4 regions of the Bradyrhizobium sp. LVM 105 genome follow, and region 2 is predicted to be linked to each of the others. Evidence: predicted binding sites of a transcription regulator. Region 2 holds the regulator's gene; each other region holds the start of a gene.
The links. Region 2 encodes LexA, which represses DNA repair genes until DNA is damaged. Its sites were predicted from a motif close to TGTTCNNNNTGTGTTCNG; they were not measured.
Positions count from the first base shown of each region.

Region 1: the regulator LexA is predicted to act here: its motif matches at 2,410-2,427, upstream of D6B98_RS28895 (PA0069 family radical SAM protein).
Region 3: the regulator LexA is predicted to act here: its motif matches at 1,959-1,976, upstream of D6B98_RS10285 (YifB family Mg chelatase-like AAA ATPase).
Region 4: the regulator LexA is predicted to act here: its motif matches at 3,701-3,718, upstream of D6B98_RS27830 (DNA recombination protein RmuC).

Region 1 covers NZ_QZMV01000013.1:53,562-60,801, reverse strand. Annotated here, with positions in the region: gene D6B98_RS28900 (phosphoketolase family protein) at 1-2,229, opposite strand, end outside; gene D6B98_RS28895 (PA0069 family radical SAM protein) at 2,449-3,615, shown strand; gene D6B98_RS28890 (VOC family protein) at 3,638-4,093, shown strand; gene rnhB (ribonuclease HII) at 4,165-5,019, shown strand; gene D6B98_RS28880 (glycosyltransferase family 39 protein) at 5,281-6,789, shown strand; gene D6B98_RS28875 (uracil-DNA glycosylase) at 6,933-7,240, opposite strand, start outside.
Region 2 covers NZ_QZMV01000004.1:147,208-154,447, forward strand. Annotated here, with positions in the region: partial or broken gene D6B98_RS13105 (ComEC/Rec2 family competence protein) at 29-1,099, shown strand; gene D6B98_RS39810 (hypothetical protein) at 1,107-1,541, opposite strand; gene lexA (transcriptional repressor LexA) at 2,058-2,759, opposite strand; gene D6B98_RS13120 (molybdopterin molybdotransferase MoeA) at 2,935-4,146, opposite strand; gene D6B98_RS13125 (hypothetical protein) at 4,360-4,566, opposite strand; gene D6B98_RS13130 (HAD family hydrolase) at 4,734-5,357, opposite strand; gene D6B98_RS13135 (alpha-hydroxy acid oxidase) at 5,397-6,530, opposite strand; gene D6B98_RS13140 (S41 family peptidase) at 6,851-7,240, shown strand, end outside.
Region 3 covers NZ_QZMV01000003.1:139,229-146,468, reverse strand. Annotated here, with positions in the region: gene D6B98_RS10300 (CpaE/TadZ family protein) at 1-646, shown strand, start outside; gene D6B98_RS10295 (tetratricopeptide repeat protein) at 706-1,482, opposite strand; gene D6B98_RS10290 (PilZ domain-containing protein) at 1,562-1,807, opposite strand; gene D6B98_RS10285 (YifB family Mg chelatase-like AAA ATPase) at 2,036-3,574, shown strand; gene D6B98_RS10280 (hypothetical protein) at 3,684-4,151, shown strand; gene D6B98_RS10275 (ATP-binding protein) at 4,267-6,492, shown strand; gene D6B98_RS10270 (histidine phosphatase family protein) at 6,597-7,226, shown strand.
Region 4 covers NZ_QZMV01000012.1:77,796-85,035, reverse strand. Annotated here, with positions in the region: gene dapE (succinyl-diaminopimelate desuccinylase) at 1-996, shown strand, start outside; gene truA (tRNA pseudouridine(38-40) synthase TruA) at 1,129-1,866, opposite strand; gene fmt (methionyl-tRNA formyltransferase) at 1,987-2,910, opposite strand; gene def (peptide deformylase) at 3,051-3,578, opposite strand; gene D6B98_RS27830 (DNA recombination protein RmuC) at 3,750-4,949, shown strand; gene D6B98_RS27825 (AmpG family muropeptide MFS transporter) at 5,151-6,509, shown strand; gene D6B98_RS27820 (hypothetical protein) at 6,613-6,990, opposite strand; gene D6B98_RS27815 (hypothetical protein) at 7,089-7,240, opposite strand, start outside.

The DNA.
Region 1 (7,240 bases), on a different contig from region 2:
CGCGAGGTGGTAGCGGTCGAGCTCGTTGAGCACGACCATGTCGAACGGCGTCGTCGTGGTGCCTTCCTCGGCAAAGCCGCGCACATGCATGCCGGCATGGTTGGTGCGGTTATAGGTCAGCCGGTGGATCAGGTAGGGATAGCCGTGATAGGCGAAGATGACAGGCTTGTCGCGCGTGAACAGGCTGTCGAAGTCGCGGTCGGACAGGCCGTGCGGATGCTGATCCTTCGGCTGCAGCGTCATGAGGTCGACGACGTTGATGACGCGGATCTTCAGATCCGGCAGTGCCTTTCGCAACAGGTCGACTGCGGCGAGCGTCTCCAGCGTCGGAACATCGCCGGCGCAGGCCATCACCACGTCGGGCTCGCCCGTCGCCTGTTCCGTGCCCGCCCAGGTCCAGATGCCGATTCCGGCGTCGCAATGCGTCGCTGCTTCCTGCATCGATAGCCATTGCGGCGCCGGCTGCTTGCCGGCGACGATGACGTTGATGCGGTTGTAGGTGCGCAGGCAGTGGTCGGCGATCCACAGCAGCGTGTTGGCGTCGGGCGGGAAGTAGATGCGGACGATGTCGGCCTTCTTGTTGGCGACGAGATCGACGAAGCCGGGGTCCTGATGGCTGAAGCCGTTGTGGTCCTGACGCCAGACATGCGAGGTCAGGAGGTAATTCAGCGAGGCGATCGGGCGCCGCCACGGCAACTCGCGCGTGACCTTCAGCCATTTGGCGTGCTGGTTGAACATGGAATCGACGATATGGATGAAGGCCTCGTAGCACGAGAAGAAGCCGTGCCTGCCGGTGAGCAGATAGCCCTCGAGCCAGCCCTGGCAGAGATGCTCGCTCAGCACCTCCATGACGCGGCCATCCTGCGCCAGATGCACGTCGTAAGATTCGATCGGTTCCATCCAGACGCGCTCGGTCGCCTCGAACACCGCGTCCAACCGGTTTGACGCGGTCTCGTCCGGGCCCATGATGCGGAAGTTGCGCTCCGTCGCGTTGAGGCGGATGACGTCGCGCAGGAATTTGCCGAGCTCGCGCGTCGCTTCGGCCACGACGCCGCCGGGCTGCGGCACCTCGATCGCGAAGCGGTGGAAGTCCGGCAGCTTCAGTTCTTTCTTCAGCAGGCCGCCATTGGCGTGCGGGTTGGCGCCCATGCGGCGGTCGCCGCGAGGCGCGAGCGCCTGAAGCTCGGGAACGAGGGCGCCGCTGGCGTCGAACAGCTTTTCGGGCTCGTAGCTGCGCATCCAGTCTTCGAGCACTTTCAAGTGCGCCGGGTTCTCGCGGCAGCCGGCGACGGGGACCTGATGCGCGCGCCAAAAGCCCTCGACCTTCTTGCCGTCGACCTCCTTCGGACCGGTCCAGCCCTTCGGGCTGCGCAGCACGACCATCGGCCAGCGCGGCCGCTCGACGCTGCTGCGCCCGTCGCGTGCGTGCTGCTGGATCGAACGGATGCTGGCGAGCGCGACGTCGAGCGCGTCCGCCATGGCCTGGTGCATCAATTTGGGATCGTCACCCTCGACGAACAGCGGCTCGTGGCCGAAACCGCGAAAGAGATCGCGGATTTCCGCATCTCGCATCCGGCCCAGCACGGTCGGATTGGCGATCTTGTAGCCGTTGAGATGCAGGATCGGCAGCACCGCGCCGTCATGGGCCGGGTTCAGGAACTTGTTGGAGTGCCAGGACGCAGCCAGCGGGCCGGTCTCGGCCTCGCCGTCGCCGATGACGCAGGCGACGATCAAATCAGGGTTGTCGAAGGCCGCGCCGTAGGCGTGCACCAGCGCGTAGCCGAGTTCGCCGCCCTCGTGGATCGAGCCCGGCGTCTCCGGCGCCGCATGGCTCGGGATGCCGCCGGGAAAGGAGAACTGCCTGAACAGCTTGCGCATACCGTCCGCATCGCGGGCGATCTCGGGATAGAGCTCGCTGTAGCTGCCTTCCAGATAGGTGTTGGCGACCATGCCCGGCCCGCCATGGCCGGGGCCGCAGACATAGATCACGTCGAGATCAAGCGCGCGGATCACGCGGTTGAGATGGGCATAGATGAAGTTCAGGCCGGGCGTCGTGCCCCAATGGCCGAGCAGGCGCGGCTTGATGTGGTCGGCCCGCAACGGCTCGCGCAGCAGTGGATTGTCGAGCAGATAGATTTGCCCGACGGAGAGGTAGTTGGCGGCGCGCCAATAGCGATCAAGGAGATCGAGATTGCTGCTCGCGGCAGCTGATTGTTGTTGATTTGTCATGTTCTTGCCGATTGTTGCCGAGCTACGCCCCGCGATCGTCACCAACATTGTTCCGGCGCGATCGATCCCTGTCCGGCATCAAACGGGATCGTTGCGACAGGCTTGTTGCGTGAGGTCAAGAGAAAGCGCCCGAAATTTGGGCGGCAGCTTTGCATGGGGTTGTTTTCCATTTTTCATCTGTGTTCTTGATTTGTTCCTTTGGCGTGCTATCTTGGGTTCATGAGTCCAGCAGCATCCTCTCATGCTCTCAAGCACCCGCCGGTCAAGGCGCCCTCCGAGCCGGCGGGTGCGGACTCTGATTTTCCCGAACTCGGCGTCGCCATCGACCGCGCCCGCCGGCGAGGGCGAGGGGCGCAGTCCAACGCCAGCGGCCGCTACGAGGCCGAGGCGCGCGTCGCTTTCGACGACGGCTGGCAGAGCCTGGAAGAGCTGCCGCCGTTCAAGACCACGGTCGCAGTCGACACGTCGCGCAAGGTGATCACCCGTAATGACTCACCCGACATCGGCTTCGACCGCTCGATCAATCCCTATCGCGGCTGCGAGCACGGCTGTGTCTACTGCTTCGCCCGGCCGACCCACGCCTATCTCGGCCTGTCGCCGGGCCTCGATTTCGAATCGAAGCTGTTTGCGAAACCCGAGGCGCCTTCGCTGCTCGAGAAGGAGCTCGCCGCGGCCGGCTACGAGCCGCGCATGATCGCGATCGGCACCAACACCGATCCCTATCAGCCGATCGAGCGCGAGCACAAGATCATGCGCGGCATCCTCGAGGTGCTGGAACGTGCCGGCCATCCCGTCGGCATCGTGACCAAATCGGCGCTGGTGCTGCGCGATATCGACATTCTCGCGCGGATGGCCAAGCGCAACCTCGCCAAGGTCGCGATCTCCGTGACCTCGCTCGATCCGAAACTGGCCCGCACCATGGAGCCGCGCGCCGCGACGCCGCCGAAGCGGCTGGAGGCGCTGAAGCAGCTCTCAGATGCCGGCATTCCGACCACCGTGATGGTGGCGCCGGTGATCCCTGCGCTGAACGATTGCGAGATCGAGCGCGTTCTCGATGCCGCCGCCCATGCCGGCGTCAAGGAAGCCTCCTATGTGCTGCTGCGGCTGCCGCTGGAGGTGCGCGATCTCTTCCGCGAATGGCTGATGGCGAACTATCCGGACCGCTACCGCCACGTCTTCACCTTGATCCGCGACATGCGCGGCGGGCGCGACTACGATGCGAAATGGGGCGAGCGGATGAAGGGCACCGGACCGATGGCCTGGACCATCGGCCGCCGCTTCGAGATCGCCTGCGAGCGGCTCGGCCTGAACAAGCGCCGCTCCAAGCTGACGACGGATCACTTTGCGCGGCCGAAGCGGAACGGCGATCAGCTCAGCCTGTTCTGATCGGGAACGGAAGAGGCGTCGTATGCTCAAGGAACTCAACGCGCCGGTGCCGCGGCTCACAGTCATCACACTCGGCGTCAGCGACATCCGCGCCAGCATCGCTTTTTACGACGCGCTCGGTTTCTCGCGCCGGCTGAAGGCGACCGGCGAGGCGGTTGCGTTCTACGATACCGGTGGTCCCGTGCTCGCCTTGTATCGCTGGGATCAGCTTGCGGCCGACGCGGGGCTGCCGGACCAGCCGAGGCCGCAGGCCTTCCGCGGCATGACGCTCGCCTGGAACTGTCGGACCCGTGAGGAGGTCGATGCGGTGATGGCCTTCGCGCTCGGCAAGGGGGCGAAGCTGGTGAAGGCCGCGCACGAGACCGATTACGGCGGCTATTGCGGTTATTTCGCCGACCCTGACGGCCATCCCTGGGAGGTCGTGGTCGCGCCCGGCATCGATGTCGGCGACGACCGGCGGGTGCATCTGGCGGAGTAGGGGCCTGAATAGCGGGAATTGTGCGAGGTTCCCGGTTGCGCAGGCCGGGCCCCTTGCGCACGATCCCGGCCATGATTCGGGACAAGTCCGCGACCAAGCCGGCCAAAGACGCGCCTAAGAAGGCTGCTGCGAACAAGGCAGCGCCTGCCAAGGTGAAAACGGCTGCGCCCCAAGCAATGGCCGCTCCCGCCGGCAAGAAAGCTATCATTGCCGTCGCCCCCCCGAGCTTTCGCCGCGAGCGCGCGCTGATCAAGCGCGGGGTCTGGCCGGTCGCCGGCTGCGACGAGGCCGGTCGCGGACCGCTGGCAGGCCCCGTGGTGGCGGCTGCCGTGATTCTCGACCCCGACCGCATCCCGCGCGGCATCGACGATTCCAAGCGCCTGACGGCCGAGGAGCGCGAAAAGCTGTTCGACAAGATCTGCGCCACCGCGCAGGTCTCGGTTGCCGTTGCCTCGCCCTCGCGAATCGATCGCGACAACATCCTGCGCGCCTCGCTGTGGGCGCTGAAGCGCGCCGTGGTGGCGCTGCCGGAGGCGCCCAGGCATGTCTTCGTCGACGGCCGCGACCGGCTCGACACGGAATGCGACTGTGAGGCCGTGATCGGCGGCGACGGCATCGTGCTGTCGATCGCCGCGGCCTCCATCATCGCCAAGGTGACGCGTGACCGCCTGATGTGCGCGCTGGCGCAGGACTGTCCCGGCTACGGCTTCGAGCAGCACAAGGGCTATGCCGTCCCCGAGCACCTCGACGCGCTCGACCGCCTCGGCCCCACCATCCACCACCGCAGCTTCTTTGCCCCGGTCGCGGCCGCGCGCGCCAAGCATATGCCCTGGACCGTCGAGCCGGTGCGAGACCTGTTCTCGGTGACCGAGGTCGAGGTGCAGGTGGACGCGAGCGTTGAGATCGACGTCTCGGCAGGCCTTTAGCATTCCTCTCTCGCGGCGGCGCCTCTCCCCGCTTGCGCGGAGAGGCCGGATTGCATCGAAGATGCAATCCGGGTGAGGGGGACTCTCCGCGAGTCCAACTCGTACTGTCTTTGCGGATGCAGCCCCTCACCCCACCTTCTCCGCGTAAGAACGGGGAGAGCGAGCACACCGAAGTTGCCACGACCGGCGACGCCCCTTATCAAAGTAGTCGTGAGCGAATAGGGCCGGCTGGACGGGTTGGCTGCATCTTTCGGGCGTTGCATGCGGTTTACCTCCCTGGTCATCGAGCTCATTCGCGCCCGGCCGCGGCTGATCGTCTGGATCGCCGTGCTGCTGCAGGCTTTGATGTGGCTGTTCGTGGCGCTGGTGTTCTACCGCAGCCCGCCCGGCACGCTGGCGACGCTGCTGGCTTTCGGACGCGAATACCAGGTCGGCACCGACCTCGGGCCGCCCTTGCCGGTCTGGCTCGCCGACATCGCCTATCGCGCCGCCGGTGGCCACATGTTCGGCGTCTATGTGCTGGCCGAGCTCTGCGAGATCGCGACTTTCATCGCGCTCTATCATCTGTCCCGCGCCGTGGTCGGCTCGCAGCAGGCGGTGCTCAGCGTGTTGCTGACCATGACGGTGCTCGCCTTCTCCTCCTCGGCGCTCGACTTCGGACCCCTCGTGCTGGCCCGGCCGCTGTGGGCGCTGCTGCTGCTGCACTCCTGGCAGATCATCGGCCAGCGCCGCGGCAATGCCTGGTTCGCCTGGTCGATCGAGGCCGGCCTGTTGCTGCTGACGACGCCCGCGGCGATCTTCCTGCTGCTGCTGCTCGTCGTGTTCGCGGTCTCGACCGGCGGCGGCCGCCGGACGCTGCGCGCGCTCGATCCGCTGTTCGCGCTGATCGTCGTCGCGGTGCTGGCGCTGCCCTATGCGGTCTGGCTGATGCGGGCGGAGACGCTTGCGATGCCGGCCCTGCCGCAAGTTGCGGAGTTGAGTGCCCGCGCCCTGCATGCGGCCTGGCTGCTCGGCGGCCTCGTGCTCGGGGCCGCCGCGATCCCGGCGCTGACCTTCCTCAACACCGGACTGTTTGCCGGCAAGGGCGAGGAGCCGCCGATCATCTACCGGCCGCCGGTCGACCCGCTGGCGCGCAACTTCGTCTATTTCTTCGCACTCGCCCCGGTGCTGGGCGGGGTGCTGATCTCCGGCCTGCTCGGGCTCGAATACGTCGTCGGCGGCGCCGGCGTCGTCCTCGTCACGTCCGGGCTGGCCGTGGTGGTCGCGGCCGGCGATCTCATTGCGATGCGCCGCGCGCGGATGCTGCGCATGGTGTGGGCCGCGGCCGTCGTGGCCCCGGCCATCGGCGTCGTCCTGGGCGTCCTGCTCCTGCCCTGGACCGGCACGGGCGAGATCGCGACCTCGATGCCCGCGCGCGCAATCTCGGACTTCTTCGACGACAGCTTTGCCCGCCGCACCAACCATCGCCTGCGCGCCGTTGCGGGCGAGACACAGCTTGCGAGCCTGATCACGCTGCATTCCGGTCGTCCGCATCTTTTCATCGACGCCGACCCTGCGCGCACGCCGTGGATGAATCAGGCCAAATTCAACGAGACCGGCGGCGTCGTGGTCTGGCGCGCCTCCGACACCGCCGGCACGCCGCCGCCGGACATTCTCAAACGCTTTCCCGGCATCGTGCCGGAAGTGCCGCGTGCGTTCGAATGGCTGGTGACCGGACGCCAGCAGCTGCTGCGCATCGGCTGGGCCATCGTGCGGCCGAAGGGGACGTAGGGGAGGGTCATTCCGGGGCGCGGCGAAGCCGCGAGCCCGGAATCCATTCATCCATTAGCTCTGCCGCTCGATGGATTCTCAGGTGCGCAATTGCGCACCATAGCTCTCGCTTCGCGAGCCCCGGAATGACGGCGTGGGTGTAGTTACACCGCGCCTTCCGCCAGCACCTTGGCGATCGCACGCAGATCCTGCCACGCCAGCCGTTTGTAGGACGGCGAGCGGAGCAGATAGGCGGGATGGAACGTCGGCAGCGCCCGGATGGTGCGCGCCCCTGTCTCGTAGTCGAACCAGCGTCCGCGGGTGCGCATGATGCCCTCGCGCGTTCCCAGCAACGTCTGCGTCGAGGGGTTACCGAGCGTCACCAGCACATCCGGATTCACCAGCTCGATATGGCGCTGGATGAATGGCAGGCAGATCTGCGTCTCCTGCGGCGTCGGCGTGCGGTTGCCGG
Region 2 (7,240 bases):
TCGCAAACGAAATCTGGAGAGGCGTCTAAGCTTCCAGATGTCGTTTGCGGCAACGCTCGGGCTGGTGGCGCTGGTTCAGATCGGCATGCCGAACCTGCTTGCTTCGCCCGATCATTCGGCGACGGCACGCGTCGCGCTGTGGGGCGGCCGCGAGATTGCGATGCTGTTCCTGGCCTCGCTGATCGCGGGGCTTGCGACCACGCCCTACGCCGCCTTCCACTTCCATCGCGTCACGCTCTATGGCGTGCTCGCCAATCTCGGTGCGATGCCGGTGGTCTCGGCGCTGGTGATGCCGGCGGGGCTGTTGGGATTGCTGGCCGCGCCCTTCGGGCTCGATGGCGTGTTCTGGTGGCTGATGGGACTGGGCATCGACTGGATGGTCGCGGTCTCACGCTGGGTGGCGGCACTGCCGGGCGCGGTCGGCCGCATCCCGGCGTTCGGCATCGCGCCGCTGATCGCAGCGAGCCTCGGCATCATCTTGATGGGATTGTTGCGCACGCCCTTGCGCTGGTGCGGTGCCGTGGTGCTGCTGGCTTCCATCGCCTTTGGCCTGTCGGTACGGCAGCCTGATGTCCTGATTGCCGGCGACGGCGCGAGCGTCGCGGTGCGGGGCGGGGACGGGCGTCTGCACCTGATCAGGGCGGGCAAGGACAGTTTCCTGCTGAAGGAGTGGCTGGCGGCCGACGCCGATCCGCGCAATGCCGGCAGCAGTGCGCTGGCCGAGGGCGTGTCGTGCGACGAGGCCGGTTGCGTGACTCCGCTCGCCGATGGACGCCTGGTCGCGCTGGCCTTGCGCATCGACGCGCTGGCGGACGATTGCAGCCGCGCCGCGCTGGTGGTGACGTCACGGCCCGCGCCGCCCGATTGCGCGGCTATGGTGGTGGATCGGCAGCGGCTCGCTCGTCAGGGCGCGCTGGCGCTGACACGGCATGGCGATGGATTTGCGGTTCAGGCGGTGAAGGCGAGGGGTGCAAGCCGCCCCTGGTCGCCGGCGGCAGCCGGCGAGGGAGATTCTGACATGACCCTCATGCCACGGTCGGCAGCTCCACGCGTTCGCGACGCAACGCCGTCGGAGGCCGATCTTCAGGCCGAGGACTGAGCTTCTATCAGCCGATCGGCAGGCGCCTGACCGGCGACCGACTGTCGGCGATGATCTGCGGCTTCTGCTCGCGCTCGCCGACCGGCTGCGTCACCGGCAGCTGCAGCACGGTTGCGCGCTGGCCTTCGACCAGCTGAGTCACCAGCACGTACTTGCCGTCCGGAAATTCGATCGCGTCGTGATGGCGATCGGGAACGTGCGGATCGATCTTGCCGAACTTGCCGACGCGGGAGTTGACGGTGCGCGTCCAGATCCAGCGGTTGTCGTAACGGACGTTGTCGGCGAAGGCGAGCTCCGTCCCCGGCAGCAGGCAGACCGCAACGGAGAGATCGGCTTCGGAGGCGAAGCCGCGTGTCGAGGTGCCGCGGAAGGTTGTCGTGACGATCGTCTCGCCGACTTCAGCGGGGCGCGTCGCGATAGCATGCAGGCTATAGTCACACATCGGGTGCTCCTCATGCGAAGATAGCGACCCGCACCTCTCCTTGGAGGCGCAGGCCTCGAAGTAGAAGTATGCAACGCTCTGCTCGGTTATAGGCGAATCTGCGGCTGCGATTCGCGAGGCGCGATCACATTAACTTTCCCGAAGTCGATAGGAACAAAGCCGGGTCCCGTGCATTTGGCCGGCGCGCGTCTACGACTGCCAAGTGTCGCCAGCTCGATTGCGATACCTCCACGCTTGTATTGCGGGCGTTGCGGACTTGCCCGTTCACTGCCGTGTTGTTGCGGAGATTGTGATGCGATTACGCGGCAACGGCGGCGTGCGTGCCGATGCCGCGATCAGCGTCGCGACGGCTGCACCAAACGATCTGGCGCTCGGCTGTCCTCTCGAACGCGAACGGCCGTGAAGCGATGTTGCTTCGTGGAGCGGACATTCATCCGCTCCAATCTTTGATCGGCGATGCCGACCGAAGGGCGCACGCAGACGCCAAAATATATCTCGGACCGAGTCCTTCCGGAATCAGTACTTCCGATAAAGCCCGATCAGCTTGCCCTGAATCTTCACCCGGTTCGGCGGCAGGATGCGGACCTCATAAGCGGCATTGGCGGGCTCGAGTGCGATCGAGGCGCCGCGGCGGCGGAAGCGCTTGAGCGTGGCCTCCTCGTCGTCGATCAACGCCACCACGATGTCGCCGGTATCCGCGCTCTCGTTGCGCTGGATCAGCGCCATGTCGCCGTCGAGGATACCGGCTTCGACCATGGAATCGCCGCGCACCTCGAGTGCGTAGTGCTCGCCCGCGCCGAGCATGTCGGGCGGCACGCTGATGGTGTGGCTGCGGGTCTGCAACGCCTCGATCGGCGTGCCGGCCGCGATACGGCCCATCACGGGGACTGCAACCGGCCGCTCGCCCTCGTCCATGGACGGGCTGGAGGTCGCGCGGATCTTGCCGAGATTGCCCTCGATGACGCTCGGCGTGAAGCCGCGCCGGGCGCCGGCGGCAGCCTGCAGCTCCGGCAGCTTGATCACTTCGATGGCGCGTGCGCGGTTAGGCAGGCGGCGGATGAAGCCACGCTCCTCGAGCGCGGTGATGAGGCGGTGGATGCCCGACTTCGAGCGCAGGTCGAGCGCATCCTTCATCTCGTCGAAGGAGGGCGGCACGCCGCTTTCCTTCAAACGTTCGCTGATGAACCTCAGAAGCTCGTATTGTTTGCGCGTTAACATCTCGACCAAAGTCCCCCGGTTGATGTCGTTCGATTCCGAGACGATGAGTTCAGCGATAAGCCGCTACATGCTCGAAACAAATCATGAACGGACACTATATGTTCGATACATGTTCCGCAACTGCTTAATTTACCGTGAACGGCGGCAAACTCGCGGAATGCGTGTGGCCGTGGACTCAGACGGGGAGCCGCAGCACCTCGCAGGGGCCACCGGCCTCGGCGTTCGCCGCGAACGGTGCGCGCACGAGAAGTACCTGTGCCGCAGCAAGATTTGCAAGCAGAGAGGAATCCTGATGGCTGACGGGAATGGCGACTTGCGTACCATCGTCGCGCAGCTCCAGGCGCGCGCGCAGATAATCCTCGCGCTGGTCGTTGGCACCGAGGTCGCGACCCAGCACGGCGCGCTCGCGGCGATGATGAATCACTGAACGGCCCGACAGGGCACGAATCAGCGGCACCATGAACAGGAACGCGCACACATAGGACGACACGGGATTGCCGGGCAGGCCGATTACGCGCATCGCGCCGAGCCGTCCGTGCATCATCGGCTTGCCGGGGCGTATCGCGATCTTCCAGAACGCCATCGAGATGCCTTCGCCCAGCAGCGCCTGCTGGACCAGGTCATGGTCGCCGACCGACGCGCCGCCGGTCGTGACCAGGATGTCAGCCCCGCTCTCGCGGGCGCGGCGGATCCCGGCGGAGGTGGCCTCCAGCGTGTCGGCGGCCACCCCGAGGTCGATGGTCTCGGCGCCCTCGCTGCGGGCGAGCGCGTGCAGGGCGTAGCCGTTGGAATAGACGATCTGGCCGTGCCCGGGGGCGGTGCCCGGCCTCACCAGTTCGTCGCCGGTGGCAAGGATCGCAACCTTGGGACGGCGGCAGACGGCGAGGTGCGGGTGATTCATCGCCGCCGCGAGCGCGAGATCGCGCTCCGTCAGGCGGGTTCCCTTGCGCAGGAGCACGTCACCCTCGCGGAAATCGACGCCGGCCGGGCGGATGTGCCGTCCGGTGATCGCGGCTTCCTTGATGGTGACGCTGTTGCCATCTGTGACGGTGTCCTCCTGGATCACGACCGCGTCCGCACCATCAGGGACGACGCCGCCGGTGAAGATCCGCACCGCTTCCCCCGCGCCGACCGTTCGGGCGAAGGGACGGCCGGCCGCGACCTCGCCGATCACCGTCAGCCGGGAATCGATCGTTGCCGCATCGGCCGCGCGCACCGCGTAGCCGTCCATCGCCGACATCGCTTGCGGCGGCTGCGTGCGCCGTGCCGCGAGGTCATGCGCGAGCACGCGGTGATAGGCTTCGTCGAGCGAAACCATCTGTTCAGGCAGCGGCTCTGCACCTGCCAGCACCGCAGCAAGGGCGTCGGAAACCGGCATCAGGGCCACGGGCGAAACTCCTGCTCGGCACATCGGTCAATGGGCGGCGAGAGTTCTAGCTGACTGCAGGCGCAAGGCAAAGCAGCACGCAGACTGATCTATCCTGCGTGATCTCCGTGGCGGAGGAGCAAGGGCAGGTCCGCCAAGCGCATGATCCGGAATGCGAGACAGACCGGGATGGAAGATGGCCATGGCAAGGCACGAGCGCCACGCCGGAATCGGTCAACTCCCGGTCGGCCCGTCCGGGCTGACGTGCCATGCGACGTCGGGCGGTTTGGGGCCTTGGTCCTTGTCGGGGAGCGGATCGGCCTGCGATTTCAGGTCCGCAGCCTTGCTGATCAGCTTGGCGGAAAGCTCGGAATCCGAGGTGTTTCTTGCGAATTCAAGCAGGAGAGAGGCTTGCTTGGTGAGGTAGGTTTTGCCCAGCACGTCGATCAGTCCGATGTAGAAATCCCAACGGACTGATGAGTCCGAAGAGGGGTATTCCGTTCCGGGAACTCCGTATAAAAATGCACAAAGTGATCAGGTTCCACACTTCCTGCAAATTTAGCGCCGGACGCGGGCCGGCTGCCGACCGCCGGGGCGGCAGCGCAACGTTAGATGCCCAATGCCTTCAAGGCGTTGCCGACGTCGCGGGGCGACGTCACATGTACGGCCGTCAAGCCACGCGCCCGTGCTCCCTCGATATTCTCTTCGAGATCGTCGAAGAACACGATGCGCTCGGCCGGCACACCGATCGCCGCGACGACATGGTCGAAGGCGTCGGCATCCGGTTTGCGCAGGCCGATGCTGGACGACAGGTACAGCTCGCGGAAATGGCCGAGCAGATCGGCATATTCCTTCGAGAAATAGTCGACATGCGGCCGATTGGTGTTGGAGAAGGCGTAGAGCGGCATCTGCTTTGCCGCACGCGGTAACAGCTCGGCGATATCGGGCATCTCGCCGGCGAAGATCGCATTCCAGCCCTCCAGGAACTGGGCGTCCGAAATGCCGATTCCCAGCGAAGCGCGCAAGGAGGCGAAATAATCCGCGTCGCTGATCTTGCCGACCTCGTGCAGCCGGTAGGCCTCGTCGCGCACATAACGCGCGAGGAGGCTTTCGGGCTGGCAGCCGGCATGTCCCGCCCAACAGGCGATCGCCTTGGAGAAGTCGATGTCGAGCACCACGCGCCCGAGATCGAACAGAAGCGCATCCGCGCTGCCGGGAGAGAGCGATGTCATTGCGTCCTTTTCACTTCAATGTCGGCAGGAATCCGTAAGTTAGTACCGATAAGGCTCGTGGTCGAACAGCGGGAACGCGCTGAACACGCTCGGCGCGTTGGTGGCGGCCGCCGGATGCAGGCAGGATTTGTCGATCTCGGCAAACGATGTGGCACCCAACAGGCCGAGGCAGCGCAGCACCTCGTCTTCCAGCAGCTCCAGCATCCGCGCGATGCCGGCTTCGCCGGCGGCGGCCAGCGCCCAGCATTGCAGCCGGCCGATGCCGACGAGATCTGCGCCTGCCGCGATCGCCTTGACGATGTCGGTGCCGCGACAGATGCCGCCGTCGACCATGATCTTGGCGCGGCCCTTCACGGCCTCGACGATCTCGGGCAGCACATGCATGGCACCGCGGCCATGGTCGAGCTGGCGGCCGCCATGATTGGAGACGTAGATCCATTCGACGCCGTGATCGACCGCGATCAGGGCGTCCTCGGCGGTGGCGATGCCCTTCAGGATCAGCGGGATCTTGAACCTGTCCTTGATCATCTTCACGGTCCGCCACTCCAGGCCCTTCTGGAAATCGCCGCCGGTGGCGCGCAGGCGGCTCTCGCGAACGTAGCGCTTGGCGATGTCACGTTCGCGACGGCTGTAATGGGCGGTGTCGACGGTCAGGCAGAAGGCGGCATAGCCGTTCTTCTCGCTTCGGCTGACGACATCCGCGACGAAGGCGTCGTCGCCGCGGACATAGAGCTGGTAGAGCCGGAGCGCATCGGGCGCGGCCTCGGCAGTGCTCTCCAGGCCGGGTTCGGACACCGAGCTCAGCATGTGCGCCGCACCGAAGCTGCCGGCACCGCGCGCGACGCTCGCCGCACCATCCGGATCGAAGATTTCGAGCGCGCCGACGGGTGCGAGCACCACCGGAAGGCGCATCTTGCGGCCGAAATGCTGAACCGAGCCGTCCACCCTGCGGACGTCGCGCAAAACGCGCGGGCGAAAGGCGATTTCGTCCAGGGCCATGCGGTTGCGGCGCATCGTGGTCTCGGTTTCGGCGGCGCCGACGATGTAGTCCCAGGCGTTCTGGTTGAGGTTGGCCCGCGCTTTCCGGATGAATTCGTGGAGGTTCTGGAACGGCTCGTTGCTGGCGCCGAGTTCGACGTTCCGTTCCGGCCGGACGCCGGGTGCTTCGTTCATTGTTATCCTCCCGAGAATTTGAACCCTTATGTCATCGCCTAACCCGTCCAGCCCTGCAAAACTATCTTAAAATTGCATGGCTGCGAGGCGCGGGCCGGCCATGATTCCGCTTGCGGACAGGCCAGTCCTGCAACGTTGCCAAAAGTTTAGGTCCGGGCGAAACGATTTCTACGGCGTACCCGTCGGCATGGCATCCCGGCCTTGAAGAAACCAGAATGGTATTGTGAGAAACGAGCTGGATCGCCAATTGCATGGCGCCTCCCCAGGTCTCGACAGACAAGCCTAAAGCGAACCGCCAAAGCACAAAGGCCAGCCCATCCATGCGGAAATCCCTGCTGTTCCCTCTGGGCACGCTCACCGGAGCGTGTCTCACCCTTCTGGTAGCCAGTCCCCAAGGCGGCGTATGGGCGGCGCGGGCGACAGCGAACGCGAATGATGCCTATTCCCAGCTCAACCTGTTCGGCGAAGTGTTCGAGCGCGTGAAGGCGAGCTATGTCGAGAAGCCCGACAATGCCAAGCTGGTCGAGGGCGCGATCACCGGCATGGTGACCTCGCTCGATCCGCATTCGCGCTACATGAACGCGAAGGCCTGGACCGAGATGCAGGAGACCACCTCCGGCGAGTTCGGCGGCCTCGGCATCGAGGTCACGATGGAAGACGGCCTCGTCAAGGTGGTCTCGCCGATCGACGATACGCCCGCCTCGAAGGCC
Region 3 (7,240 bases), on a different contig from region 2:
GCTGTCGCAGGACCGGCCGGACACGGCGCTGATGGAGCGTCTGCTCGCCAAATGCACCGAGCGCCTCAGCCTCCTCGCTTCGCCTGCCTCTCTTGACCGCGTCTACGATTTCGGCGCCGAAGCCTTCGACGCCGTGTTCGACACGCTGCGCATGACCACGCCCTGCATCGTGCTCGACGTTCCCCACCAATGGTCCGGCTGGACGCGGCGCGCGCTGGTGAACGCCGACGACATCGTGATCGTCGCCGAGCCCGATCTCGCGAACTTGCGCAACACCAAGAACATGCTGAGCGTGCTGAAAGCGGCACGACCGAACGACCGGCCGCCGCTGTACTGCCTCAACCAGGTCGGCATGCACAAGCGCGCGGAGATCGACGTCAAGGCCTTCGCCAAGACCATGGAGAGCCAGCCGATCGCGGTGATCCCGTTCGATTCGAAGCTGTTCTCGACCGCGGCCAATAACGGCCAGATGATCGCGGAGGTCGCCAAGAACCACCGCACCACCGCGCTGTTTCAGAACATGGCGAACCGCCTCGCCGGCCGCGGCGAGGTGAAGAAGCCGAAGCGCTCGCTGCTCGAGCCGCTGCTGAAGAAGCTGAAAGGCCGATCGGGCCGCCCATCGGCCCCGCACCGCAAGGCATCGTAATCGCGATAGCGTTTTCGCGTCGCGAGAACGCGACGAGCAAGAATGCGATCGGCTGGCGGTTACTTCTCGGCCCGCTGCTGCTGCTGCTTGGCCAGCATTTGCCGCAGCGCCGTGACTTTGGCCGCCGCCTGGTCCGGCGGCAAATCTGCCTTGACCAGGATTTCAGCCTCGGCCTGACGGCCTTGCAATCCCAGCACGAGCGCGAGGTTGGCGCGGATCCGCAAATCGTTCTGATTGCGCTGATGGGCGCGGCCGAGCACCTGTTCGGCGCGCGGCAAATTGTTCTGCAGCATGTAGGACAGGCCGAGATTGGACAGGACCTGCGGCTCGTCGGGCACGATCTTCAGGGCGCTCGCGTAATATTGCTGCGCTTCCTCGTTGCGGCCGAGCTGATCGAGCGCCGCGCCTTGCGCCGACAGGATGCGCCAGTCGGGATCCTCGGGCGAATGCGCGCGGCTGAGGACGTCGAAGGCCTGCTGGAAATTGCCGCTGTCGGCGAGCGCGCGGCCATAGCCGGCGAGCAGCGCCTTGTTGCTGGGATGGGCGAGCACGGCCTGCTCCAGCACTGCGACCGCCTGCGCGCGCTGGCCGCTGTCGCGCAGCGCCTTGCCGTACTCGAGCGCAATGGCGGGATTGCCGGGCTTGGCGCGGTAACGCTCGCGCAGCGCGTCCATGTCCGTTCTGGGATCGGCCTTGACAGCGGTTTCCGATCGGACGCCGAGCGCGCCGGTCACATCCTCGATGCCGGCGGTCTGGCAGCCGCCGAGGACGAGCACCAGGAGTGCGGGAAACAGCAATCTCGCCGGCGGAAAGGCGAGGGACGAACGCGTGGACATACTCTGATCACTCGGCAACTGATCAGAGATGCTTACCGATTAACGCTAAAGTCCCGTTAAGGACGCGGGCCCTTGCGTCTCAATCGACGAATTCAGCGCCGAACTCGCAGCCGATGCGCCAGCGCAGCCGGCATTGCCGGGAATAGTCCGGCGCGAAGATGATGGTGAATTGCGGCGGCACTTCCAGAAATTCCGCCACCACTTTCACACCACCATCCGAAATATCGGTAATCGTGCAGTCCCGCGGCAGCGAGCCCGCGCCAAAATGGATCTTGGCGAGGCGGCTGCACACCCGACGTTCGCTTCTCCGGCGATTTGCAAGCATTTGAACTGTTCACCCGTTAGACCACGGCCCATCCCGCAGCCCTAGGAGTAGCGGACATTCGTTGGAATGTGCTGAGGACAGAAGCTGGCATTCGAGGCGTAGTGTCGGCTCGGCGTTTACGATCGGTTAGGGCTTGTCCGCCCCTGTGGGATGTTCTTGTATTGTTCTTGCGAAAAGAGCTACGCTCTGCTACCCCTAATTGTGCGAAAGGGGCAGGCTGGTTTGAGCATGGTTCAGCGGGTTTCCACCGTCGCGTTTGAGGGGATCGAGGCCCGCGCGGTCGACGTGCAGGTCCAGGTTGCCCCTGGGCTGCCGGCCTTCGCCATCGTCGGCCTGCCGGACAAGGCGGTGTCGGAGGCGCGCGAGCGGGTGCGCTCGGCGCTGATCGCTTCGGGGCTGGCGCTGCCGGCGCGCCGGATCATCGTCAATCTGGCGCCGGCCGACCTGCCCAAGGAGGGCAGCCATTACGACCTGCCGATTGCGCTCGGCCTGATGGCGGCGATCGGGGCGATCCCGCCTGATGCGCTGACCGGCTTCACCGTTCTCGGCGAGCTTGGCCTCGACGGCTCGATCGCGCCCGTGGCCGGCGTTCTTCCTGCCGCCATCGGCGCCAATATGCGCGAGGAGGGGCTGATCTGCCCGGCGGCCTGCGGCTCCGAAGCGGCGTGGGCGAGCCCGGACATCCAGATCATCGCAGCACACTCGCTGATCCAGATCGCCAACCACTTCAAGGGCACGCAGGTGCTGTCGCGGCCCTCGCCGAAGGTGCACGAAGCCGCCGCCTCCACGCTCGACCTGCGCGACATCAAGGGCCAGGAAAGCGCCAAGCGGGCGCTGGAGATCGCGGCCGCCGGCGGGCATCATCTGCTCATGATCGGCGCGCCCGGCGCCGGCAAGTCGATGCTGGCCGCGCGGCTGCCCTCGATCCTGCCGCCGCTGTCCCCGGGAGAGCTGCTCGAGGTCTCGATGATCGCCTCCGTTGCCGGCGAGATCGAAGGCGGCGCGCTGACGGCGCGGCGGCCGTTCCGTTCGCCGCATCATTCCGCGAGCATGGCCGCGCTCACCGGCGGCGGCATGCGCGCCAAGCCCGGCGAGATCTCGCTGGCGCATCAGGGCGTGCTGTTCCTCGACGAGCTGCCCGAATTCGATCCGCGCGTGCTGGATTCGCTGCGGCAGCCGCTGGAGAACGGCGAGGTCGCGGTGTCGCGCGCCAATCATCGCATCACCTACCCTGCGCGCTTCATGCTGGTCGCGGCGATGAATCCGTGCCGCTGCGGCAATGCGTTCGAGCCCGGCTATGCCTGCAAGCGCGGCCGCATCGACCGCTGCACCGGCGATTACCAGGCGCGCATCTCGGGCCCGTTGATGGACCGCATCGATCTGCGCATCGAGGTGCCGGCCGTGACCGCGGCCGATCTGATCCTGCCGCCGCCGGCGGAGGGCTCGGTCGAGGTCGCCGCGCGCGTGGCGGCAGCGCGCGACATCCAGCTCGCACGCTATGCCGGTGCCGGCCTGCCCCATGTCCGGACCAATGCCGAGGCGCCCGCGTCGGTGCTGGAGGAGATCGCCAAGCCGGACGCGCAGGGACAAAAACTGCTGCGCGACGCCGCCGAGACCATGCGGCTGTCGGCACGCGGCTATCACCGTGTGCTGCGGGTGGCGCGCACGCTGGCCGACCTCGATCATGCCGACAAGATCGGCCGGCTGCACCTTGCCGAAGCGCTGTCCTATCGCGCACTCGCGGAGGATGTGCGACAGATGGCCTGATGATACCGCGCATCAACCCGGCGGTAACGAGTTTCCTTTACGCTCTGCAAACCATAGGGCCCGCTCATTTCGGCTGCGAGTTCCCCGAGGGCCCGGCGAGTAGAGTGTCATGTTGCGTTTCAAGATCCTTGCCTCGGTTGTTCCCCTGCTGGCGGCTGCGGTGTTTGCCCGCGCCGAGATCGGATCGGTCTCGCATCCCTGCATCGCCGTGGGCGAGATCTCGGTCGAGCTCACCTCGCTGTTCTGGACCGCCGGCATGCATGTCGCCTTCACCGAAGATCCCGCGCGGGCAACGGTCCGGGTCCAGGTCACCGACGACGCTGACGCCGCGGACTTCGCATTGGTCGACGACGGCCTCGGTTCCGAGCCGGAGACCTGTCAGGCCAATCCTTCGAGGCGCCTCGTCTCGATTGCCGCTCAGCCCGTCGATGGCGGCCAGGTGATCTATCTCTCCAGCGAGGGACCGGCGGATTACCGCATCTATGTGCGCTCGAAGTCGGTCTCGCTGCGCGAGGCTGCGGCGCTGATCGTCGGCGCCCACGGCAGTCAGCGCCAGCTCCAGGCCGCTTCGCTCTGAAGCGTTAACACTTCGTCAACCCTGTTTGGAGGCTGGGCCAAAGCCTCAAACTGTTCGCAAGGTCGACGCGACATCGTCGCACACGGCGGCGGGTTTCAGACAAGGATCGGTGACGATGGGTCGGACGTTCCGGATCAAGGTGCGCATGCGCCGTTTCAGGCGACAGCACCCCCGCATCGCCTTCGCGATCCGCTCCTTCATGATCTTCTCGGCGACCTTCGGCGGCGCCTATGGGTTCGTGTCCGGCAGCCGGTCGGATAACTCCGGCTACGATCCCCACACCTTTGCGATCGGCGCGAGCTTCCTGTTCGCGCTCGCCTGCCTCGGGCTTGCGACGCTGAGCATGCGCCTGCGTTTCGTGGGCAAGCGGCTGCGTACACTCGCGGCCCACAACGAGACCCTGATCGACCGCAATTGGGAGCTGAAGGAAGCGGAAGAGCGCGCCCGCAGCCTGTTCGAGCAGCAGGGCGATCTCATCGTGCTGCGCGCGACCGATGGCCGCATCACCTTCGCCAACGAGGCCTATTGCGCGCTCGCGGGACAGACGCGCGACGCGCTGGTCGGCACGCGTTTCGATTTCGACGTGCTGGAGCAGGGCGACAGCGCGCGCGAGAGCAGCGGCACGCGCATCCACGACCAGAAGATCGCGACCCCGCTCGGCGCGCGCTGGATCGCCTGGCGCGAGGGCTATGTCCGCCTCGATGCCGGCCAGCCCGCCGAATTGCAGAGCGTGGGGCGCGACGTTACCGATCGCACCGAAACCGAGCGCGCCTTGTCCGACGCGCGCGACCAGGCCGATGCCGCCAACCGCGCCAAATCGCGCTTCCTCGCAATGGCCTCGCACGAGATCCGCACGCCGCTCAACGGCATCATCGGCATGGGCGGCCTCCTGCTCGACACCAATCTGACGCCGGAGCAGGCGACCTATGCCAAGGCGGTCAAGACCTCGGGCGAAGCCTTGATGGCGCTGATCGAGGAATTGCTCGACTATTCCAAGATCGAGGCCGGCAAGCTCGATCTCCAGCAGCGTCCCTTCGCGCTCTCGACCCTGATCGAGGAGATCTGCGAGCTGCTCGCGCCCCGCGCGCAGGCGAAGTCGCTCGAGATCGCCGCCTATGTCGACGAGCGCCTGCCGCTGGAGGTGGTCGGCGATGCCGCGCGGCTGCGCCAGGTGCTGCTCAACCTCGCCGGCAACGCCATCAAGTTCACCGCAAGCGGTGGCGTCGCGCTGATCGTCGAGCCCGGCATCTGGCCGAACGAGATCAGCTTCCTGGTCCGCGACACCGGCATCGGCATCGCGCCGGAGGCGCAGCAACGCATCTTCCGCGAATTCGAGCAGGCCGACGAGCGCGTCGCCCGCACCCATGGTGGCACCGGGCTCGGCCTTGCCATCAGCGAGCGCATCGTCAAGCGGATGGGCGGCCGCATCACGCTCACCAGCGAGCCGGGCAAAGGCTCGACCTTCGAGGTCGCAGTGCCGCTTCCGGCCTCGCAAGCCGGCGCGGGACAGACGGCCTTTCCGAGCACCGACCTTGCCGGCAAGTCGATCCTCGTCGTCGCCGACGGCATCGAAGCCGCGCTGATCGCGCGACGACTGGAGCGCTGGGGCGGCCAGACCTGCCTGGTTGCGGACGCAGCGGTCGCCGAAGCGCTGCTGCCGGAACGTTCCTGGCACGCAGTGCTGATCGATCGCGCGCTCGGTCCTGCCATGGCCGACCATCTGGGCGAGTTGGCCCGCGCACATGCGCTGCAGCGCCTCGTGCTGCTGACGTCGAGCTCGCGCCATGAAAAGCTGTCGCCGGCCTTCACCGGGTTTCTGATGAAGCCGCTGCGGGCGGCCTCGCTCGCCGCGCGCCTTGCGCTGGCGCCGGAGATCGCCTCGCCGGAGCTTGCGCCGGAACCGATGGTTGAAGCTGCCCATGTTACACCCGCAACGGGCCTCTCGATCCTCGTCGCCGAGGACAACGAGATCAACGCGCTGTTGATGCGCTCGCTGCTGACGAAGCTCGGCCATCGCGTCGTCATCGCCGTCCACGGCGAGGTCGCGCTGGAATCGTGGCTCGCCGCATGGTCGGCCGGTACGCCCTATGATCTCGTGCTGATGGATATCCAGATGCCGCAGCTCGACGGTATCGAGGCGACGAAGCGCATCCGTGCGCATGAGGCGGCCATGGGCAGCCGTCACACACCGATCCTCGCGCTCACCGCCAATACGCTGGTGGAGGATCGCAATGCCTGCTTCGAGGCGGGCATGACCGGATTTCTGATCAAGCCGCTCGATCGCGACAAGCTCGACGAAGCGCTTGCTGAGCTCGCGGCATCACCGCGGCTGCCGGTCTGATCGGGAACCTCGCGGGAACCCGGTCGGGCCGACAATCGAGAATTGAAATCGACCGCGTTACGCGTCACCATCCTCGGGGGCATTTGCCATAGAGGATTTAGCGCATGAATGTGCTTTGCCGCCTCGCATTGATTGTTGTTCTCGCCGGTTTCTCCCGGCACGCCGCAGCCGATACCCCTGAGCTCATCGCCTCGCTCAAGCAAGGCGGCTTTGTCCTGATCTTTCGGCACACCGCCACCGACGACGGCCAAAAGGATATCTACCCGTTCAAGTTCGACGATATGAGCGCCCAGCGTCAGCTCAGCGACAAGGGCAGGGAGATGGCGCGCCAGATCGGGGCGGCGGTCAAGGAGTTCGCGATCCCGATTGGCGAGGTCTACACCAGCCGGCTGAACCGCGCGATCGAGGCCGGCAAGCTGATCTCCGGCCGCGAGGTCAAGCCGGTCGATGCCTTGACGGACAGCAGCAATGCCAGTGCGTCGGGAATGGCAAACCCGACCGGCGCCAATGCAAAGGCCGGACAGGCCGTACGTCAGCTCGTCGATGCGCCGCCGAAGGCAGGCGCCAACACGTTTCTGGTCACGCACAAGACCAACATCGCCGATGCCTTTGGCAAGGAGGCCGGTGACGTCCAGGAAGGCGAGGCCTTCGTTTACAAGGCCGGCGGCTCCGGCCCCGCCACCTTCGCAGGACGCATCAAGATCGCGGATTGGACTGCGAAGACCGGCCAGTGACAGGCCGCATCGGA
Region 4 (7,240 bases), on a different contig from region 2:
GAAGGGCCGCACATCACCTTTGCCGGCCACACCGACGTGGTGCCGCCGGGCGAGGAGAGCGCCTGGAGCGTCGGTGCGTTCTCCGGCGAAGTGAAGGACGGGATCCTGCACGGCCGCGGCGCGGTCGACATGAAGGGCGGCATTGCCTGCTCGGTCGCAGCGGTGCTGGAGCATCTCGCCGCCAACGGCGGCAAGCCGCGTGCCGACGGCCAAAAATCAGGCTCGGGCTCGATCTCGTTCCTGATCACCGGCGATGAAGAAGACGTCTCGATCAACGGCACCATCAAGCTGTTGAAATGGGCCGCCGCGCGCGGCGAGAAGTTCGATCATTGCGTGCTTGGCGAGCCCTCCAATGTCGAGACGCTCGGCGACACCATCAAGGTCGGCCGCCGCGGCTCGCAATCCGGCACGCTCGTCGTCGACGGCGTGCAGGGTCACGTCGCCTACCCGCATCGCGCCTCCAATCCGGTGCCGGACATTTCGCGGCTGATTGTGGCGATCTCCGACGAGCCGCTCGACCATGGCAGTGCGCAGTTCCAGGCGTCCAATCTCGAATTCGTCTCGGTCGACGTCGGCAACAAGGCCTTCAACGTCATCCCCGGCGAAGCCCGCGCCAAGTTCAACATCCGCTATAACGACAATCACACCCAGGCGAGCTTGCGCGAGCTGGTGGAGACGCGCCTCGCCAAAGCCTGCGGCAACCGCATCAAGGCCCGCATCGTCTGGGAGCCCTCGAACTCGAACGTGTTCGTGACCAAGCCAGGGCCGTTCACCGATCTCGCCGTCGCCGCGATCGAGGAGGTGACCGGGCGCAAGCCGGAGCTGTCGACGTCGGGTGGCACGTCGGATGCGCGCTTCATTGCGAGCTATTGCCCGGTGATCGAGTTCGGGCTGGTCGGGCAGACCATGCACCAGATCGACGAGCGGGTGCCGGTTGCCGATCTGGAGAAACTGACGAAGGTGTATCGCGGGATACTGACGCGGTATTTCGGGTAGTCGCGAACCGCCGGCCTTCCGCCGTCATGCCCGGGCTTGTCCCGGGCATCCACGTTCTTCGGCGCCTCTGGAAAGAAAGAGCGTGGATGGCCGGGACAAGCCCGGCCATGACGACAGTGGCGGCTTCAGCGGCTAATAATCCACCTTCATCAGATACAGGCCCTCGGGCGGCGCGACGATGCCGCAGGCGGCGCGGTTGCGGGCGGCGAGCGCTGCGGAGAGATCGTCGGCGGTCCAGCGGCCCTCGCCGACCCAGACCAGCGATCCCACCATCGAGCGGACCTGGCTGTGCAGGAACGAGCGCGCCGAGGTGACGATTATGATCTCGCGGCCGTCGCGCATCACGTCGAGCTGGTCGAGCGTCTTCTCCGGCGACTTGGCCTGACACTCGGTATCGCGGAAGGTGGTGAAATCGTGCCTGCCGAGCAGGCGCTGGGCTGCCGCATGCATCGCCTCGGCATCGAGCTTGCGCGGCACGCGCCAGGCGTGGCCGGCATCGAGCGCGAGATTGGCGCGGGTGTTGATGACGCGATAGCGGTAGTGCCGCTTCACCGCCGAGAAGCGCGCCTCGAAGCTGTCGGGCACGATCTCGGCCTCTAACACCGCGATCGGATGCGGGCGCAGATGCGCGTTGAGCCCGTCGCGAAAACGCCCCGGCGGGAATTGCTTGTCGACGTCGACATGCGCGACCTGACCGCGCGCGTGCACGCCGGCATCGGTGCGGCCGGCGCCATGCACCCGCAGGTCCGCCCCCGTCATCGCCTTCACGGCCGCTTCCAGCGCGCCCTGAACCGAGGGCAGCGTGTCCTGCACCTGCCAGCCGAAAAACGGCGCGCCGTCATATTCGATGGTGAGCTTGTAGCGGGGCATCGGTTTCCAGTTTGCTGTCATCGCCCGGCTTGACCGGGCGATCCAGTACGCGGCGGCCTATCGGTTCGACCGAGAAGCCTCGGCTTACTGGATACCCCGCCTGCGCGGGGTATGACAGTGTCAGGTGAATTTGGCTCCCGCCTTCAACGGCACGCCGCGCAGGAAGTCGGCAGCCTGCATCCGGCCCTTGCCCTCGCGCTGGAGCTCGATGATGCGGATCGCGCCCTCGCCGCAGGCGATGGTGAGTTGATCGTCGAGCACCGCGCCCGGCTCGCCGGCGCCTTGCGCCAGCTCACAGCGCAGGATCTTGACGCGCGCGTTCTCAAGCTCGGCCCAGGCGCCGGGGAACGGCGACAGGCCGTGGATGTGGCGCAGCACCTCGCGCGCCGGCTTGCGCCAGTCGATCCGCGCCTCGGCCTTGTCGATCTTGGCGGCGTAGCTGACGCCGTCCGCGCTCTGCTTCTTGAGCTGGAGCCCGCCGCGGTCGAGCGCGGCCATCGCCCGTACCATCAGATCGGCACCGAGACGCGAGAGCCGGTCGTGCAGATCGAGCGCTGTCATACTGTCGGTGATGGCAAGACGCTCGGCCATCGCGACGTCGCCGGTATCGAGGCCGACATCCATCTTCATCACCATCACGCCGCTCTCGGCATCGCCGGCCATGATCGCGCGGTTGATCGGGGCGGCGCCACGCCAGCGCGGCAGCAGCGAAGCGTGCAGATTGTAGCAGCCGAGCTTGGGCGCATCGAGGATCGCCTGCGGCAGGATCATGCCGTAAGCGACCACGACGGCGGCATCGGCCTCGAAGGCACGAAATTCGTCGAGCGCTTCCTGGGTCTTCAGCGTCTTCGGCGTCAGCACGGGCACGCCGAGCTTTCGCGCGGCTTCCTCGACCGGGGTCGGCTGCAATTGCAGCCCGCGCCGCCCGCCCGGCTTCGGCGCACGGGTGTAGACGGCGACGATCTCGTGGCCATGCGCGACCAGCTCGAGCAGCGTCGGCACGGAGAAATCGGGCGTGCCCATGAAGATCAGGCGGAGGGGCATGTGACGAGACAATCCTCGAACAACGAGCAAGGTACTCGTCATGGCCGGGCTTGTCCCGGCCATCCACGTTCTTCCTGCTCGGGGCGGCAAAGAACGTGGATGCCCGGCACAAGGCCGGGCATGACGGCGGAGGACGTGGCCTACTCCGCCGCGCGCTTGGCGGCTTTCTCGAACTTCTTCATCACGCGGTCGCGCTTGAGCTTGGAGAGGTAATCGACGAACAGCACGCCGTTGAGATGGTCGATCTCGTGCTGGATGCAGGTGGCAAAGAGGCCTTCGGCGTCCTCCTCGTGCACCTTGCCGTCGAGATCGGTGAAGCGCACGCGCACCCTCGCAGGGCGCTCGACCTCCTCGTAATATTCAGGAATCGAGAGGCAGCCTTCCTCGTAAATGGACAGTTCCTCGGAGGAGGCGATGATCTCGGGGTTGATGAAGACGCGCGGCAGCGGCTTGGTCTCGCCGTTCTCGTCGCGCTTGGCGAGGTCCATGGTGATCAGCCGCAGCGGCTGCGCGACCTGGATCGCAGCGAGGCCGATGCCGGGCGCGTCGTACATGGTCTCGAACATGTCGTCGGCAAGCTTGCGGATCTCCGAGGTGACCTTCTCGATCGGCTTGGAGACCAGACGCAGCTGCTTGTCGGGCAGGATGATGATTTCTCTGAGGGCCATGGCCGCGATTTAAGCCCCATGCCGGATACGGTCAATGCGGCCCGGAACCCTGTTAACCCCTCGCTAACCATAAAAATTCGCTTTCCGTTAACCATAGAAATAAGCGGGCGATTAACCCTGAACGTTCGCTATTCGTTCGCCAGCACCGGCGAATCGGCTAGAACGGTCGCCATGAACGAGATCATTTTCATGCTGGACGACTGGCCGGTGCGCACCTTCCACGCGCTGATCGGCTTTGGTGCGCTTGTCCTCGTCCTGCTGGTGGTGATCGCCATCGTCATCGCGCGGTCCGGGCGGCGCGGCGCGGAACTCGCAATGGCGCACGCGATCCGGGCCGACGAGCTCGAGGAACGCCTGAGTGAGGTGCTGCGGGCCCAGAGCGAATCCTCCGGCCGGGTCGACGCCATGACCCAGGCGCTGGCCGGCCGCCAGGCCGAGATGGCGCGGGCGGTCAACGAACGGCTGGATTCGGTGACCCATCGCGTCGGCCAGTCCATGGAACATTCGACCCGCAACACCATGGAGAGCCTGCGCGCGCTGCATGAGCGGCTCGGCATCATCGACAGCGCGCACAAGAACCTCACCGACCTCACCACCCAGGTGACCACCTTGCGCGACGTGCTCTCCAACAAGCAGTCGCGCGGCGCCTTCGGTCAGGCGCGGATGGAGGCGATCGTCCAGGACGGCCTCCCCAAGGGGGCCTACGAGTTCCAGTTCACGCTCTCGACCGGCAAGCGGCCGGATTGCGTCGTGTTCCTGCCCGACCAGCGCCCACTCTGCATCGACGCGAAATTTCCGCTGGAGGCGATGACGGCGCTGCACGACGCCCGCACCGACGAGGAGCGGCGAATCGCCACGCAGCGGCTGCGCGGCGACGTGATGAAGCATGTCAGCGACATCGCCGAAAAGTATCTCGTCGCCGGCGAGACCCAGGAGATGGCGCTGATGTTCGTGCCGTCGGAATCGGTCTACGCCGAGATCCACGACGGTTTCGACGACGTGATCCAGAAGGCCTATCGCGCCCGCGTCGTGCTGGTGTCGCCGTCGCTGCTGATGCTCGCGATCCAGGTGATGCAGCAGATCATGAAGGACGCGCGCATGCGCGATGCCGCCGACCAGATCCGCACCGAGGTGATCAAGCTCGGCGACGATCTCGGCCGCCTGCGCGACCGCGTGCTCAAGCTGCAGAAGCATTTCGCCGACGTGAACGAGGACGTCCGCCAGGTGCTGATCTCCGCCGACAAGATCGAAAAGCGCGCGGGACGCATCGAGGAGCTGGATTTCAGCAAGAGCGACGCCCCGGAGGGACCGCGGCTGGTGGCCACGGATGCGGGCGAGCTGTTTCCGCGGAAGCTCCAGGCGGGGGAGTGACGTCTTCACCTCTCCCCGCTTGCGGGGAGAGGTCGGATCGCCCCGGCGATGCGGAGCATCGTCCGGCGCGATCCGGGTGAGGGGGTACAGGTCCATCGTCGACCTCCCGTGCGGAGAGATGCCCCTCACCCCAACCCTCTCCCCGTAAGAACGGGGAGAGGGAGACGAGGCATCACCGCCAGAATCTGCTAACACCACCCCATGACCGCACCCGACGCGACTTCCTCCGCTGGCGCTCCCGCTGCCTCCTGGCGCGACAGCCTTGCCGTTTACCTGCAGCCGCGGGTGCTGATCGTGCTGTTTCTCGGCTTCTCCTCGGGGCTGCCGCTGGCGCTGTCGGGATCGACGCTGCTGGTATGGATGGCCGAGGCGGGGGTCGATCTCGGAACGATCGGGCTCTTTGCACTGGTTGGAACGCCGTACACGCTCAAGTTCCTGTGGGCGCCTCTGGTCGATGCGCTGCATGTGCCGTTCTTCACGCGCACTTTTGGCCGTCGGCGTGGGTGGCTGGTGTTTTCGCAACTGCTGCTGATCGGCGCGATCCTGCTGTTGGCGCTGACCGATCCGGCGCGCTCGCCGCTGTTCGTCGCGCTTGGCGCGCTCCTGGTCGCGACGATGTCCTCGACGCAGGACATCGTCGTCGATGCATTCCGCGTCGAGAGCCTGCCCGAAAGCGAGCAGGCGGCCGGCATGGCCGCCTATGTCGCGGCCTATCGCATCGGCATGCTGATATCGACCGCGGGCGCCTTGTTCATCGTCACCGGCTTCGAGACGATCGTCCCTCGTGGCGCCGCCTGGATGTGGGGCTATGTGGTGATGGCGGCTCTGGTGCTGATTGGCACGGTGACGGCGCTGGCCGCCACCGAGCCGGCACAATCCAAGCGCGCAGAGGCTGCCACGCAGAACGAGGACGCGCTCATGCGGGTATTGCATGCCGCATTGGGCGCATTCTCGGAATTCTTGCAGCGAAAGGAAGCGTGGGCGGCGCTTGCCTTCGTCGTGCTGTTCAAATTCACCGACGCGTTCTCCGGCAACATGACCGTGCCGTTCGTGATCGACATCGGCTTCACGCGGAACGACTACGCGGTGATCGTGAAGGGCGTCGGCATCGCAGCGACCTTGGCCGGCGGCTTTGCCGGCGGCTTCGTGGCACGGCGCTATTCGCTCGCAACGAGCCTGTGGATCGGCGGCATCGTGCAGGCAATCTCCAACCTGTCGTTCTCGTGGCTGGCACTGGTCGGCGTCAATGAATGGGCGCTGACCCTCGCGATCACCTCCGACAATTTCTGCAACGCCATCGGCACCGTGATCTTCGTCGCCTATCTGTCGGCGCTGTGCCAGAACCCGCTGCACACCGCGACCCAGTATGCGCTGCTGACGGCGCTCGCCGCCGTGGGGCGCACCTATTTGTCATCGGGCGCGGGCTATCTGGCGAAGGCGACGGGCTGGCCGATGTTCTTCGCGATCTCCGTCCTCGTCGCCATTCCGAGCCTGATGCTGTTGGCGTGGCTGCAAAAGCGTGGCCATTTCGAAACGTTGGAGCAGCAGGTGCGAGTGTAAGCTTAAGGCGCGATGCGATCAGGATGAAGCGTCATCGCGCTTTAGGTTGTTGTTCAAGCATGATCTTTTCGGAAAACCGCTGCGCACTTTTCCGGATCATGCTTTAGCGCTGCATCTCTTTCCGAACGCGTCCGTTGAGCCCCTCGAAATCGGCGACCAGCGCATCGCAAGCGGCCTTGGAGGCTTCGCACAGGACGTTCATTCGGATGACGACTTCGCTTCCGTCCTGCACGACGCGGCGCTGAATGGCTGCCGGATAGGCCGGATGTCCCTTCGGCGGAAACGACCACAGGCTCAGAGCGGCCGCGTCCTCGATCACGGTCCAGCCGGATTGAATGGACGTCTTCACCCCCGGCTTGGCGCGCAGCGACTCGAGCGCAGCTGCGGCCGTCGGATAAGACGCGGTGTCCTGGGCGGCCGAGACCGGCCAGGGAGCAGCGCCGGCGAAGACCAGCAGGACGGCAAGGGCTATTCCACGCACGGCTGAGCGACCTCTCCGCGGTTCGATCGCTTGCACTATGCTCGACGCACAACCGGAGATCAAGGCGCGGTCCTCGTCACCGGCCCGGCGATATCGCCCTACTGCTTCTTGATGATGCTCCACTTCGTGATCACGGCTTCGCTCATCTGGCCGGCATCGCTGGCGCAGGCGATTTCGTCGACCTTGACCGAGATTTCCTTGCCGACGAACGATTTCAGCTGCGTGGCCTGCGCGTCGCTGGAGGTGACGA